Regions from separate parts of the Nesterenkonia sp. YGD6 genome, predicted to be linked through region 2. Evidence: predicted binding sites of a transcription regulator. Region 2 holds the regulator's gene; each other region holds the start of a gene.

Region 1 (3,968 bases), on a different contig from region 2:
TCATGCCGCTGGTGATCGCACACCTGCTGCTCGACGTGGTGGCCTTCCTGGCGTTCCCGCTGGTGCTGCAGCTCGTCCAGCTCCAGTAGCGAGCCCGACCCGCAGCTGCCCCGACCCGCAGCTGCCCCGACCCGCAGCCTCCGCGAACAGCAGCTGCCGCAGACGCAGGTGGGGCCCTGACCGCGAACGGTCAGGGCCCCACCTTGCGATGAGAGTCAGACGAGATCAGTGATCGTCGTCCTCGTCCTTCTTCTCGACCACGAGGGTCTCGGTGGTCAGCACCAGGGCCGCGATGGAGGCGGCGTTCTGCAGAGCAGAGCGCGTGACCTTCACCGGGTCGATGACGCCGTCGGCGATCAGGTCGCCGTAGACACCGGTCTTGGCGTTGAAGCCGTGGTTCGGCGCCATCTCAGAGACCTTGGAGGCGACGACGAAGCCGTCTTCTCCGGCGTTCTGAGCGATCCAGCGCAGCGGCTGGACCAGCGCGCGGCGGACGATGCCCACAGCAGCTGCGGCATCCCCGGAGAGCGCCTTCACGTCCTCGTCCTCGTCCAGCACGGAGAGGGCGTTGATCAGCGCAGTGCCGCCGCCGGCCACGATGCCCTCTTCGAGAGCCGCACGGGTGGAGGAGACGGCATCTTCGATGCGGTGCTTGCGCTCCTTGAGCTCCACCTCGGTGGCCGCGCCGACCTTGATGACGCCGATGCCGCCGGAGAGCTTCGCCAGACGCTCCTGGAGCTTCTCACGGTCCCACTCGGAGTCAGAGGCGTCGGCCTGGGCCTTGATGGTGGCCGCGCGAGCGTCCACATCTTCCTTGGACCCGGCGCCGTCGACGAGGGTGGTCGCGTCCTTGGTCACGGTCACCCGACGTGCGGTGCCCAGCGATTCCAGATCCACCTGATCGAGCTTCAGGCCCAGATCAGGAGAGATGACCTGTCCACCGGTGAGCACGGCGATGTCCTCGAGCATGGCCTTGCGGCGGTCCCCGAAGCCGGGGGCCTTGACCGCGACCACGTTGAGCGTGCCGCGCAGCTTGTTGACCACCAGGGTGGAGAGGGCCTCGCCCTCGACGTCCTCGGCGATGATGAACAGCGGGCGCTTGGCCTGCAGGACCTTCTCCAGCACCGGCAGGAACTCTGCCATGTTGGAGATCTTGCCCTGGTTGATCAGGATCAGCGGATCCTCGAGGATCGCTTCCTGGCGCTCGGGGTCGGTGACGAAGTGCGGGGACAGGTAGCCCTTGTCGAACTGCATGCCCTCGGTGATCTCCAGCTCGGTGGAGGTCGAGGACCCCTCTTCGATGGTGATCACACCGTCGGTGCCCACGGCGTCGAATGCACGCGCCAGGAGTTCACCGACCTCGTCGTTCTGCGCGGAGATCGCGGCCACGTTGGCGACCTGCTGGCCCTCGACCTCGCGAGCGTTCTCGCGGAGTCGGCGGGTCACGGCGGCGACCGAGGTCTCGATGCCCCGCTTGATCTCACTCGGTGCCGCGCCGGCGGCCACATTGCGCAGGCCTTCCTTGACCAGAGCCTGGGCGAGGACCGTTGCGGTGGTGGTGCCGTCGCCTGCGACGTCGTTGGTCTTGGTGGCGACTTCCTTGGCCAGCTGCACGCCAAGGTTCTCGTACGGGTCTTCGACCTCCACCTCACGGGCGATGGTGACGCCGTCGTTGGTGATGGTCGGTGCGCCCCAGGACTTGTCCAGGACTACATTGCGGCCTTTCGGGCCGAGCGTGACCTTGACCGTGTCTGCAAGCTTATCGATGCCGGCTTCCAGAGCGCGGCGTGCAGCATCACTGAATTCAAGCTGCTTTGCCATGGGTTACTGCTCCTTTGAGAGTGTGAGAATCGGATCGTGATGAGGTCTGTGAAGAGCCTTCAGCAATCCGTTCTTACTTCTCGATGATGGCGAGGACGTCGCGGGCGTTGAGCACGAGGTACTCGTCGCCGCTGACCTTGACCTCGGTGCCGCCGAACTTGGAGTAGATGACGACGTCGCCCTCGGAGACGTCAACCGGGATGCGCTTGCCCTTTTCGTCGAAGCGACCTGGACCCACGGCGACGACCTTGCCCTCCTGGGGCTTCTCCTTGGCGGTGTCGGGGATGACCAGACCGGAAGCGGTGGTCTGCTCTGCTTCCAGGGGGCGAACAACGATGCGATCCTCGAGAGGCTTGATAGAGACTGACACGTCAGTACTCTCCTTTGCGTGGTGTGGATTCGGTTTATCAGCACAGGCCCGTGCAGAGCCTCCCGGTGCTTCCGGGGTGCTCGACGAGCCGAAATCTGTCGCACGCCTTGGGAGTGGCCAACCGTCGTCGCGGTGCCGGATGGTGCCCCGTCAGGCTGATATCCGCGGGTTGACGACCCGCGGACAAGCTGGCACCCGAGGGTCTCGAGTGCTAGGTGAAACTTTATAGACGGGCTTAGCACTCGGTCAAGCAGAGTGCTAAGCCTTTGGCTCCGGGCGGACGTGGACGGGACGTAGACTTGTCGCTGAGCCACCCGCTTTTGACCCCGAGAGGCACCACCGTGACTGAAACTCACCAGCAGACGAGCGCGGCCGGCGCTGCGGAGCATGATCCCTTCGGCTTCGTCGGACTGACCTACGACGACGTCCTGCTGCTCCCCGGCGCGACCGACGTGATCCCCTCCGAAGCGGATACCGCGACTCGCTTCTCCCGCAACATCGTGCTGCAGTCCCCGGTGGCCTCGGCCGCGATGGACACCGTCACCGAGGCGCCGATGGCCATCGCCATGGCGCGCCAGGGCGGCATCGGGATCCTGCACCGGAACCTCTCCATCGAGGACCAGGCCCGGCAGGTGGACAAGGTCAAGCGCTCCGAGTCCGGCATGATCAGCGATCCGGTGACGATCACCCCGGACGCGACCATCGCCGACCTCGATGAGCTCTGTGCCCATTTCCGGGTCTCCGGGCTGCCGGTGGTCGACGGCGAGTCCAAGCTGCTGGGCATCATCACCAACCGCGACACCCGGTTCATCCCGCGGGAGCAGTACCTGACCACCAAGGTCTACGAGAAGATGACCCCGCAGCCGCTGATCACCGCGCATGTGGGGATTCCCAATGAAGAGGTGCTGCGGATCTTCTCCGAGCACCGGGTCGAGAAGCTGCCGCTGGTCGATGACCACGGCGTGCTCCAGGGCCTGATCACGATCAAGGACTTCGACAAGGCCGACCGCTACCCGCAGGCCACCAAGGATGAGGAGGGCCGGCTGCGCGTCGGCGCGGCCGTGGGCTTCTTCGGCGAGGGCTTCGAGCGCGCCATGACCCTGATCGACGCCGGGGTCGACGCCCTGGTCGTGGACACCGCCAACGGTCACACCCGCGGTGTGCTGGACATGATCGCGCGGCTCAAGGCGGAACCGGCCGCGGCCGGCGTGGACGTCATCGGCGGCCAGGCGGCCACCCGCGAGGCGGCCCAGGCGATCATCGACGCCGGAGCCGACGCGGTCAAGGTCGGCGTCGGACCGGGCTCCATCTGCACCACGCGCATCGTCGCCGGCGTCGGGGTTCCCCAGATCACCGCCATCTACGAAGCCTCAAAGGCCGCCATCCCCGCCGGCGTGCCGGTGATCGCCGACGGCGGCCTGCAGCACTCCGGGGACATCGGCAAGGCGCTGGTCGCCGGGGCCGACTCGGTGATGCTCGGGTCGCTGCTGGCAGGCTCCGCGGAGTCCCCCGGAGACCTCGTCTTCTACAACGGCAAGCAGTTCAAGGCCTACCGCGGCATGGGCTCCATGGGAGCGATGCAGACCCGAGGGAAGAACACCTCCTTCTCCAAGGACCGCTACTTCCAGGCCGACGTCCCCACCGACGAGAAGCTCATCCCCGAGGGCATCGAGGGGCAGGTGCCCTACCGCGGCCCGCTCGAGGTGGTGTTCCACCAGCTCACCGGCGGTCTGCGGCAGACCATGTTCTATGTGGGCGCGCACACCATCGATGAGTT
Region 2 (3,968 bases):
ACGATCCCGGTGATCTCCCCGGCGGGCCCGCCCACGGTGACCAGCTGATCACGCAGCCCGATGGAGGACGCCGGGTAGATGCCCTGCAGGATGCGCAGCGCGAGGTCCCCGGCGCCGAGGCTGCGGAACATGGTCTCGGCGTCGGCGAAGTGGACCTGACGCTCGATGTTGCCCAGCGCGGCGGCGGTGGCGCCGCGGGCCGCTCCGGAGATGGGCGATGTGCTCGGGTTCTGCGAAGTCTCAGTCATTGGTCCCCAGTCTATGCGGTCTGCTCAGGCTGACCAGTCTCAGCACCCCAGTCCCAGCGGCCCAGCAGCAGCTGCGCGGCGGCCAGCGCCGCGGGACCGGCGGTGGAGGAGCGCAGCACGGTGGGGCCGAGCCGGGCGACCTGCGCTCCGGCGCCGGTGAGCAGCTCGATCTCGCGGTCGCTGATCCCGCCCTCCGGACCGACGACCAGGTGCAGCTCCTGCAGCTGGTGCGTGGAATCCTGCTGCATCGGATCCTTCAGCGTCGGATCCTTCAGCGTCGGATCCTTGCGTGCGGGCTTCTGCAGCGCGGCGATGGCCTGGGCCAGCGAGGTCTCGTCGGTCTCATGCAGCACGACGACGCCGACCTCGGCGCCCGCGGACCGGATCGCCGTGAGGTAGCCGGCGGTGCTCTGCAGCGGGCGCACCTCGGGGATGGTGGTGCGTCGGGTCTGTTTGGCCGCGGTCGTCACCAGGGCGACCCACTCGGCGTGCTTCTTGGTCTCGCGGCCGGCCTTCCAGCGGGCCACTGAGCGTTCGGCCTGCCAGGGGATCACCGCGTCCACGCCGAGCTCGGTGGCGGACTCCACGCCCTGCAGGTCGCGGCGGTCCTTGGCAAGCGCCTGGACCAGCACCAGCCGGGGCAGCGGCACCGGCTCCTCGATCACGGCGAGGATCTCCACCTCGAGCTGCCCGCCTCCGGCGGAGCGGACGCGGCCTTCGGCGCGCCGCCCCACCGTGTCGGAGAGCAGCACCGGCTCGCCGGGCTGCAGCCGCATCACGGTGGCGGCATGGTGGCCCTCCGCGCCGGTGAGCGTGACCACCTCGGCCACGGCCGCGTCGTCCAGCGCACCCGGGTCGAGGTGGAACAGCGGTGCCGTCATCTCAGATCGCGCATCTCTAGAGCGCGTCCCAGCGTTCGCGAAGCTTGGCGAAGACGCCACGGTGTTCGGTGGTGGACTCCCCGCGCTCCTCACCGCGCTCGAGGGCGAGTTCGCGCAGCAGCTGGGCCTCGCGGTCGGAGACCTTGGTGGGGGTCTCGACCTTCAGGTGCACCTTCAGCGCGCCGCGACCGCCGCCGCGCAGGTGGGTCACCCCGCGCTCCTTGAGCGTGAGCACCTCACCGGACTGGGTGCCCGGCTTCACGGTGAGCTCCTCGGCGCCGTCGAAGGTGTCCAGGTCGACCGTGGTGCCCAGGGCGGCCGCGGTCATCGGGATCGAGACCGTGGCGTGCAGGTCGTTGCCGCGGCGGGTGAAGACCTCGTGCTGCTTGACCTCGACCTCGATGAACAGGTCTCCGGAGGGGCCGCCGGCCAGTCCGGCCTCGCCCTCGCCGGCCAGGTGGATCCGGTTGCCCCGGTCCACGCCTGCCGGGACCTTGACCTTCAGGGACTTGCGCTCGCGCACCCGACCCTGGCCGTCGCACTCCTGGCAGGGGTCCTCGATGATGTTGCCGAAGCCGGCGCAGCGGGCGCAGGTCTGGGTCTGGATGACGGTGCCCAGGATCGAGCGCATCGGCCGCTGGACCTGGCCCTGGCCGTGACAGTCAGGGCAGGTGGTGGGCGAGGTGCCCTTGCGGGTGCAGGAGCCGTCGCAGACCGTGCAGGTCACGGCGGTCTCCAGCTCCACCTCCTTGGTGGTGCCGAACACGGCGTCGCGCAGGTCGATGCGGACCCGGATCAGCGAATCCTGGCCACGGCGGGTGCGTGAGGCGGGGCCTCCGCCTCCCCCGCCGAAGAAGGTCTCGAAGATGTCGCCGAAGCCGCCGAAGCCGGCGCCGCCTGCTCCGCCGCCGGGGAATCCGGAGCGGCCGTTCTCATCGCCGGTGGCGTCGTAGTTCTGCCGCTTCTGCGGGTCGGAGAGCACCTCGTAGGCGCGGCCGAGCGCCTTGAACTGCTCGGCGGCATCCTCGGAGGGGTTCACATCGGGGTGAAGCTTGCGGGCCTGTTTGCGGTAGGCCTTCTTGATCTCTTCGGTGGACGCCGAGCGGCTGACGCCGAGCGCTTCGTAATAGTCAGTCGTCATCTTCAAGGACGTTCACCCTTCGGAGAGAATTCGGGACAGGTAGCGCGCCATTGCGCGCACCGCGGACATGGTGGAGCCGTAATCCATGCGGGTCGGACCGACGACGCCGAGCTTGGCACCTTCGGCTCCCGCCTGGGAGCCATACTCTGCTGCGACGACAGCGGTCTCGATCAGCGAATCATGACTGGTCTCGTGACCGATGCGGATGGAGAGACCGCGTCGGTCCTGCTCCATCTCTGTCAACAGTCGAAGCAGCACTACTTGTTCCTCGAGCGCCTCAAGAATGGGACCGATGGAGGGACCGAGGTCGCGGCCCGACCTGGCGAGGTTAGCAGTCCCGGCCATGATGATGCGATCCACGCGGGAAGACTCGAGGATCGTCTCCACCGCCTGGGCGATGATCGCCATGGACGGCCGCAGCACCGGCTCCACCCGGCTGATCAGGGTGTCGGTGGGCAGCGGCAGGGCAGAGATGGAGCGCTGATGCAGTTCGGTGGAGAGCACCTGGGCGATCCGGTGCAGCGAGTCGTCGCCGATCGCGTCGGCGAGGGTGACCATGCGCTGCTCGACCTTCCCGGAGGAGAGGATCACGATGGCCAGCGCCTTGTGCGAGGACATCGAGACGATGTCGATATGTCGGATCTTCGCGGTGGAGCGCTGCGGATGCTGGATCACGGCGACCTGGTTGGTGAGCATCGCGAGCAGCCGCACGGTGTGCTCGAGCATCGCGTCGTGGTCATCGGCGGTCTCGAGCAGGGTGTCCATGGCGCGCCGCTCGGCGGCCGAGAGCGGACGGACCTCGGTGATCTTGTCCACGAAGCGTCGGTAGCCGAGGTCGGTGGGGATCCGCCCGGCAGAGGTGTGCGGGGCGGCGATCAGACCCTCCTCCTCGAGGTGGGCCATATCGTTGCGGATCGTGGCGGGCGAGACCTCCAGGTCATGGCGCTCCACCAGGGCCCGGGATCCGACCGGCTCCCGGGTCTGGACGTAGTCCTCCACGATGGCACGCAGAACCTGCAGACGACGGGTGTCTGACATGTAAGCTTGGCGCCTCCTGAACTTCTGGCACTCTTCGAGTACAAGTGCCAATTCTACAATGGGTGATCATGAGCGCTCCGCACTTCCCCGACTGGCGTCCCTCCTCCACCCCGAACTGGGGTGCCCAGGACCTCTCCCGGCTCCGTCAGAGCCAGCTCCGCAAGGTCTCCGCGATGCCCGCCGACTACGGCGCCGTGATCGAGGAGGTGGAGTCCGGCTGGGTCGGCGCCATCATCTCGGTGGAGGCCTCCGGCGGTGTCCATGTGGTGAGTCTCGAGGACCGGCGCGGCAAGGTCCGCTCCTTCCCGCTGGGCCACGGCTTCCTGTATGAGGGCCAGCCGGTGGAGCTGACTCCCCCCACCCCGCGGGCCGCCGCGGCGAAGCCCACCCGCACCGCCTCGGGTTCGGTGGCGGTGGCGAACGCGCCGGCGCGGGTCGCCCGGGCCTCACGGATCTGGGTCGAGGGCACCCACGACGCCGAGCTGGTGGAGAAGGTCTGGGGCGAGGACCTGCGGATCGAAGGCATCGTCGTGGAGCCTCTGCACGGCGCCGATGACCTGCTCGGCGCGATCCGCGCGTTCGGGCCGGGACCCCGGCGTCGGGTCGGAGTGCTGCTGGATCACCTGGTCCCCGGCTCCAAGGAGTCGCGCATCGCCCGCG
Region 3 (3,968 bases), on a different contig from region 2:
AACTTCACGATGTTCGCGCCGGTGGCCTCGTCTCCGCTGAGCTGCAGGGTCGCGAAGGCGCGGGCGCCGGCCTGGATCAGGGCCACGCCGCCGCCGGCGACGATTCCCTCATCCACAGCGGCCTTGGCGTTGCGCACGGCATCTTCGATGCGGTGCTTGCGCTCCTTGAGCTCGACCTCGGTGGCGGCGCCGGCCTTGATGACTGCCACGCCTCCGGCGAGCTTGGCAAGACGCTCCTGGAGCTTCTCGCGATCGTAGTCCGAGTCGGAGTTCTCGATCTCGGCCTTGATCTGGGCCACGCGGCCCGAGATCTCGTCGGCTTCGCCGGCACCTTCGACGATGGTGGTCTCGTCCTTGGTGACGACGACCTTGCGAGCGGTGCCGAGCAGCTCCAGAGTGGTGTTCTCCAGCTTCAGGCCGACCTCTTCGGCGATGACCTGACCACCGGTGAGGATGGCGATGTCGGCCAGCATGGCCTTGCGACGGTCACCGAAGCCGGGGGCCTTGACGGCCACTGACTTGAAGGTGCCCTTGAGCTTGTTGACCACCAGTGCGGCCAGCGCCTCACCCTCGACGTCCTCTGCGATGACCAGCAGCGGCTTGCCGGACTGCATGACCTGCTCGAGGACGCCGATGATGTCCTTGACCGAGGAGATCTTGGAGTTGGCGATCAGGATGTAGGGGTCCTCCAGGACTGCTTCCTGGCGCTCGGCGTCGGTGACGAAGTAGCCGGAGAGGTAGCCCTTGTCGAAGCGCATGCCCTCGGTGAGCTCGAGCTCGAGACCGAAGGTGTTGGACTCCTCGACGGTGATGACGCCTTCCTTGCCGACCTTGTCCAGCGCCTGAGCGATCAGGGCGCCGATCTGGGTATCACCGGCGGAGATGGAGGCGGTGGCAGCGATCTGCTCCGTGGTCTCGATCTCCTTGGCGGACTTGAACAGCTCGGCGGTGACGGATTCCACGGCGAGGTCGATGCCGCGCTTGAGCGCCATCGGATCGGCGCCGGCTGCGACGTTGCGCAGGCCTTCCTTGACCAGGGCCTGGGCGAGGACGGTGGCGGTGGTGGTGCCGTCGCCAGCGACGTCGTCGGTCTTCTTGGCGACCTCCTTGACCAGCTCGGCGCCGATCTTCTCGTAGGGGTCGTCAAGGGTGATCTCTTTGGCGATGGAGACACCGTCGTTGGTGATCGTGGGTGCACCCCAGGACTTCTCCAGCACGACGTTGCGGCCGCGGGGACCCAAGGTGACCTTGACGGCATCGGCGAGGACGTTCAGTCCGCGCTCGAGGCCGCGGCGGGCCTCTTCATCGAATGCAATAGTCTTTGCCATAGTGGCGTGTCCTTCCTGGACTCGGCTTGTCTCAAGCCGTGGTGTGTGACTGTCAGACGTGTTCGCGTCTGCTGGGTCGAACCATTCCAGGTGCCCGCGACGGACGGCCGTCCCCGCGTCACCGGGAACATCTATATGGCCTCACCTGCTCAGGTTCCTCTAGCAGTCTCGACACGAGAGTGCTAAACCAATTTTTAGCACTCTCCCCTACCGAGTGCAAACCTCTGCGCCGATGGCAGATTGTGCCGCCGCTCTCGCGCAGGAGGGCCGGGCTGGGACGGCGGAGCGGAACTGCCCCTGAACCTGATCTCCCAGCCGCACAGGAACCAGACGGTACCCTTGAGGCGTGATGGAGCATAGAGATTCAGGCGTTGCCGCCGTGTACGAGGTCCGCCCGATCAGCGCAGAGGAGCACACCAGCTTCCTGGCCGACCAGAAGACCGCATCGTTCCTGCAGAACCCGCGCTGGCCCGCGGTGAAGAAGGAGTGGCGGGCCCAGAGCCTCGGAGTCTTCGACGCCAGCGCCGGAGCCGAATCCGCCCCGGTGGCCGCCACGCTGGTGCTCTTCCGTCGGCTCCCGATCCCCGCGGCGGTGCCGCTGCTCGGGAACAAGACGCTCGCCTATCTGGCCGAGGGCCCAGTGCTGGACCCGGCCGCTGATCTGGAGCAGCTGCTCCCGCCGCTGCTCGCCCATCTCAAGGCCTCCGGCGCATTCCTGATCCGCATGGGCCTGCCCTCGGTGCTGCGCCGGTGGGAGGCCAAGGAGGTCCGCCGCGCGCTGGCCGCCGGCGAGAACACCAGCATTGAAGAACTCGACCCGCTCGAGGTCGATCCGGCCGGCCCCGCCCAGGCCGCCCAGTGGCAGCAGCAGCTGCGCGCACTGGGCTTCAAGGCCCCCGCCCCGAGCACCGACTTCGAGGCCGGGCAGCCCCAGTTCCAGGCCCGCATTCCACTCACCGACGAGACCGGCGCCACCCTGCCCATCGATGGCGTGCTGGCCCGCATGGATCAGTCCTCCCGCCGGCAGACCAAGAAGTCCACCCGCTCCGAGCTGAGCGTCAGCGTCGGCGACGAGTCAGACCTCCCGGCCTGGCACGCGCTCTACGCGGAGACCGCCGACCGTGATGACTTCACCGGCCGGCCGCTCTCCTACTTCCAGGACATGTACCGCGAGCTCAATGCCTCGCCGCTGAGCGAGTGCACCCTCTATCTGGCGCATCTTGAGGATCAGCTCCTGGCCGCGGCGATCTACGTCCGGCAGGGAGAGTTCGCCTGGTACGTCTACGGCGCCTCCTCCTCCGAGGAGCGCAAGCGCTACGCCCCGCGCGCGCTGCAGCTGCGCCAGATCGAAGACTCGCTGGCCGCGGGCTGCCAGTGGTTCGACCTCGGCGGGCTCAGCCCCTCGCTGGACCCTGAGTACCCGCTGGCCGGGCTCACCCGGTTCAAGACGACCATGGGCGCCGATGTGGTCCAGACGCTCGGCGAATGGGACTACCCGGTCAATCCGCTGCTGGCCAAGGCGTTCAACCTGTACATGTCGCGCCGCTGAGCGGGACCGCTGCGGGCGATCAGGCGCCGCTGGTGCGTTCTTCCTCCAGGACTCGGCGCCCGATGCTGAACGCGGTGTTCGCCGCGGGCACCGAGCAGTAGATGGCGCACTGCAGGAACACCTCTTTGATCTGATCCTCGGTGAGCCCGTTGCGCAGCGCCGCGCGGATGTGCATCTCGAGCTCTTCCCAGTAGCCGCCGGCGATCAGCGCGGTGAGGGTGATCACCGATCGGGTGGGCCGGTCCAGTCCGGGGCGGGTCCAGATCGATCCCCAGGCGTAGTTGGTGATCAGTTCCTGGAAGTCCTCGGTGAAGCTGTCCTTGCGGGCCTCGGCGCGGTCCACGTGGGCGTCGGAGAGCACCTCCCGGCGCACCTTCATTCCCTCCTGGTAGCTGGAATCAGTCATCGAGGAACTCCTTGAGCAGTCGGGCGGTGGCTTCGGGTGCTTCGGCTGGGGCCTGGTGAGCGACGCCGTCGAGCACTGCGGTCCTCGTGTGCGGGGCCGCGGCGAGGTCCCGGACCGCCGAGGGTGGGCAGACCGGGTCCTGTTCCCCGCTGATCACCAGCAGCGGGCGGGCGACGCCGGAGAGCTCGGCGGTGAGGTCGTAGCGGCCAAGGGCGCGACAGGCCTGGGCATAGGAGTGTCGATCGGCGTGCTGCAGCGAGCTCAGCAGTCCGGTGACCACGGCCGGATGCCGGGCCATGAACCCCGGGGCGAACCAGCGCTGGGCCGAGCCTTCGACCATGGTGGGGGTTCCGGCCTGCGCGACGAGCTCGGCGCGTTCGCTCCACATCTGCGGGTCACCGATCTTCGCGGCCGTGCACAGGGCTGCCAGCCGGGTGAACCGCGTCTGCGGGCGCAGCGCCAGGGTCAGGCTGACGGTGCCGGCGATGGACACCCCGGCGGCGTAGACCGGAAGATCCGCAGGCATCCCGTGGGACCTGGCGAGCTCAGCGACCAGGTGCTCCACGGCGTCGGCGAGGTCGGTGATCTCGAAGGGCTCGGGATGGGGCTGCGCGTCGCCGTGGCCCGGCAGGTTCCAGCCGATGACGGTGAAGGCCTCCTGGAGATGCGGCACAGCACCCTCCCA

Evidence for each region. The regulator HrcA, encoded in region 2, represses chaperone genes, less so after heat shock. The targets are predictions, from matches to a motif close to TTNGCACTCGNNNNNNNCGAGTGCNAA.
Region 1: groES (co-chaperone GroES) is a predicted target of HrcA. The motif match lies at 2,427-2,453, and genes of this name have one in related genera.
Region 3: groL (chaperonin GroEL) is a predicted target of HrcA. The motif match lies at 1,523-1,549, and genes of this name have one in related genera.

What each region holds. Positions count from the first base shown of each region.
Region 1 covers NZ_JAJOYY010000003.1:98,878-102,845, reverse strand. The annotation lists gene LTI14_RS05720 (CPBP family intramembrane glutamic endopeptidase) at 1-89, shown strand, start outside; gene groL (chaperonin GroEL) at 226-1,821, opposite strand; gene groES (co-chaperone GroES) at 1,895-2,191, opposite strand; gene guaB (IMP dehydrogenase) at 2,533-3,968, shown strand, end outside.
Region 2 covers NZ_JAJOYY010000004.1:251,122-255,089, forward strand. The annotation lists gene LTI14_RS08320 (PhoH family protein) at 1-248, opposite strand, end outside; gene LTI14_RS08325 (16S rRNA (uracil(1498)-N(3))-methyltransferase) at 260-1,129, opposite strand; gene dnaJ (molecular chaperone DnaJ) at 1,146-2,270, opposite strand; gene hrcA (heat-inducible transcriptional repressor HrcA) at 2,283-3,308, opposite strand; gene LTI14_RS08340 (DUF3097 domain-containing protein) at 3,377-3,968, shown strand, end outside.
Region 3 covers NZ_JAJOYY010000003.1:352,096-356,063, forward strand. The annotation lists gene groL (chaperonin GroEL) at 1-1,328, opposite strand, end outside; gene LTI14_RS06940 (lipid II:glycine glycyltransferase FemX) at 1,678-2,877, shown strand; gene pcaC (4-carboxymuconolactone decarboxylase) at 2,897-3,283, opposite strand; gene LTI14_RS06950 (alpha/beta fold hydrolase) at 3,276-3,968, opposite strand, start outside.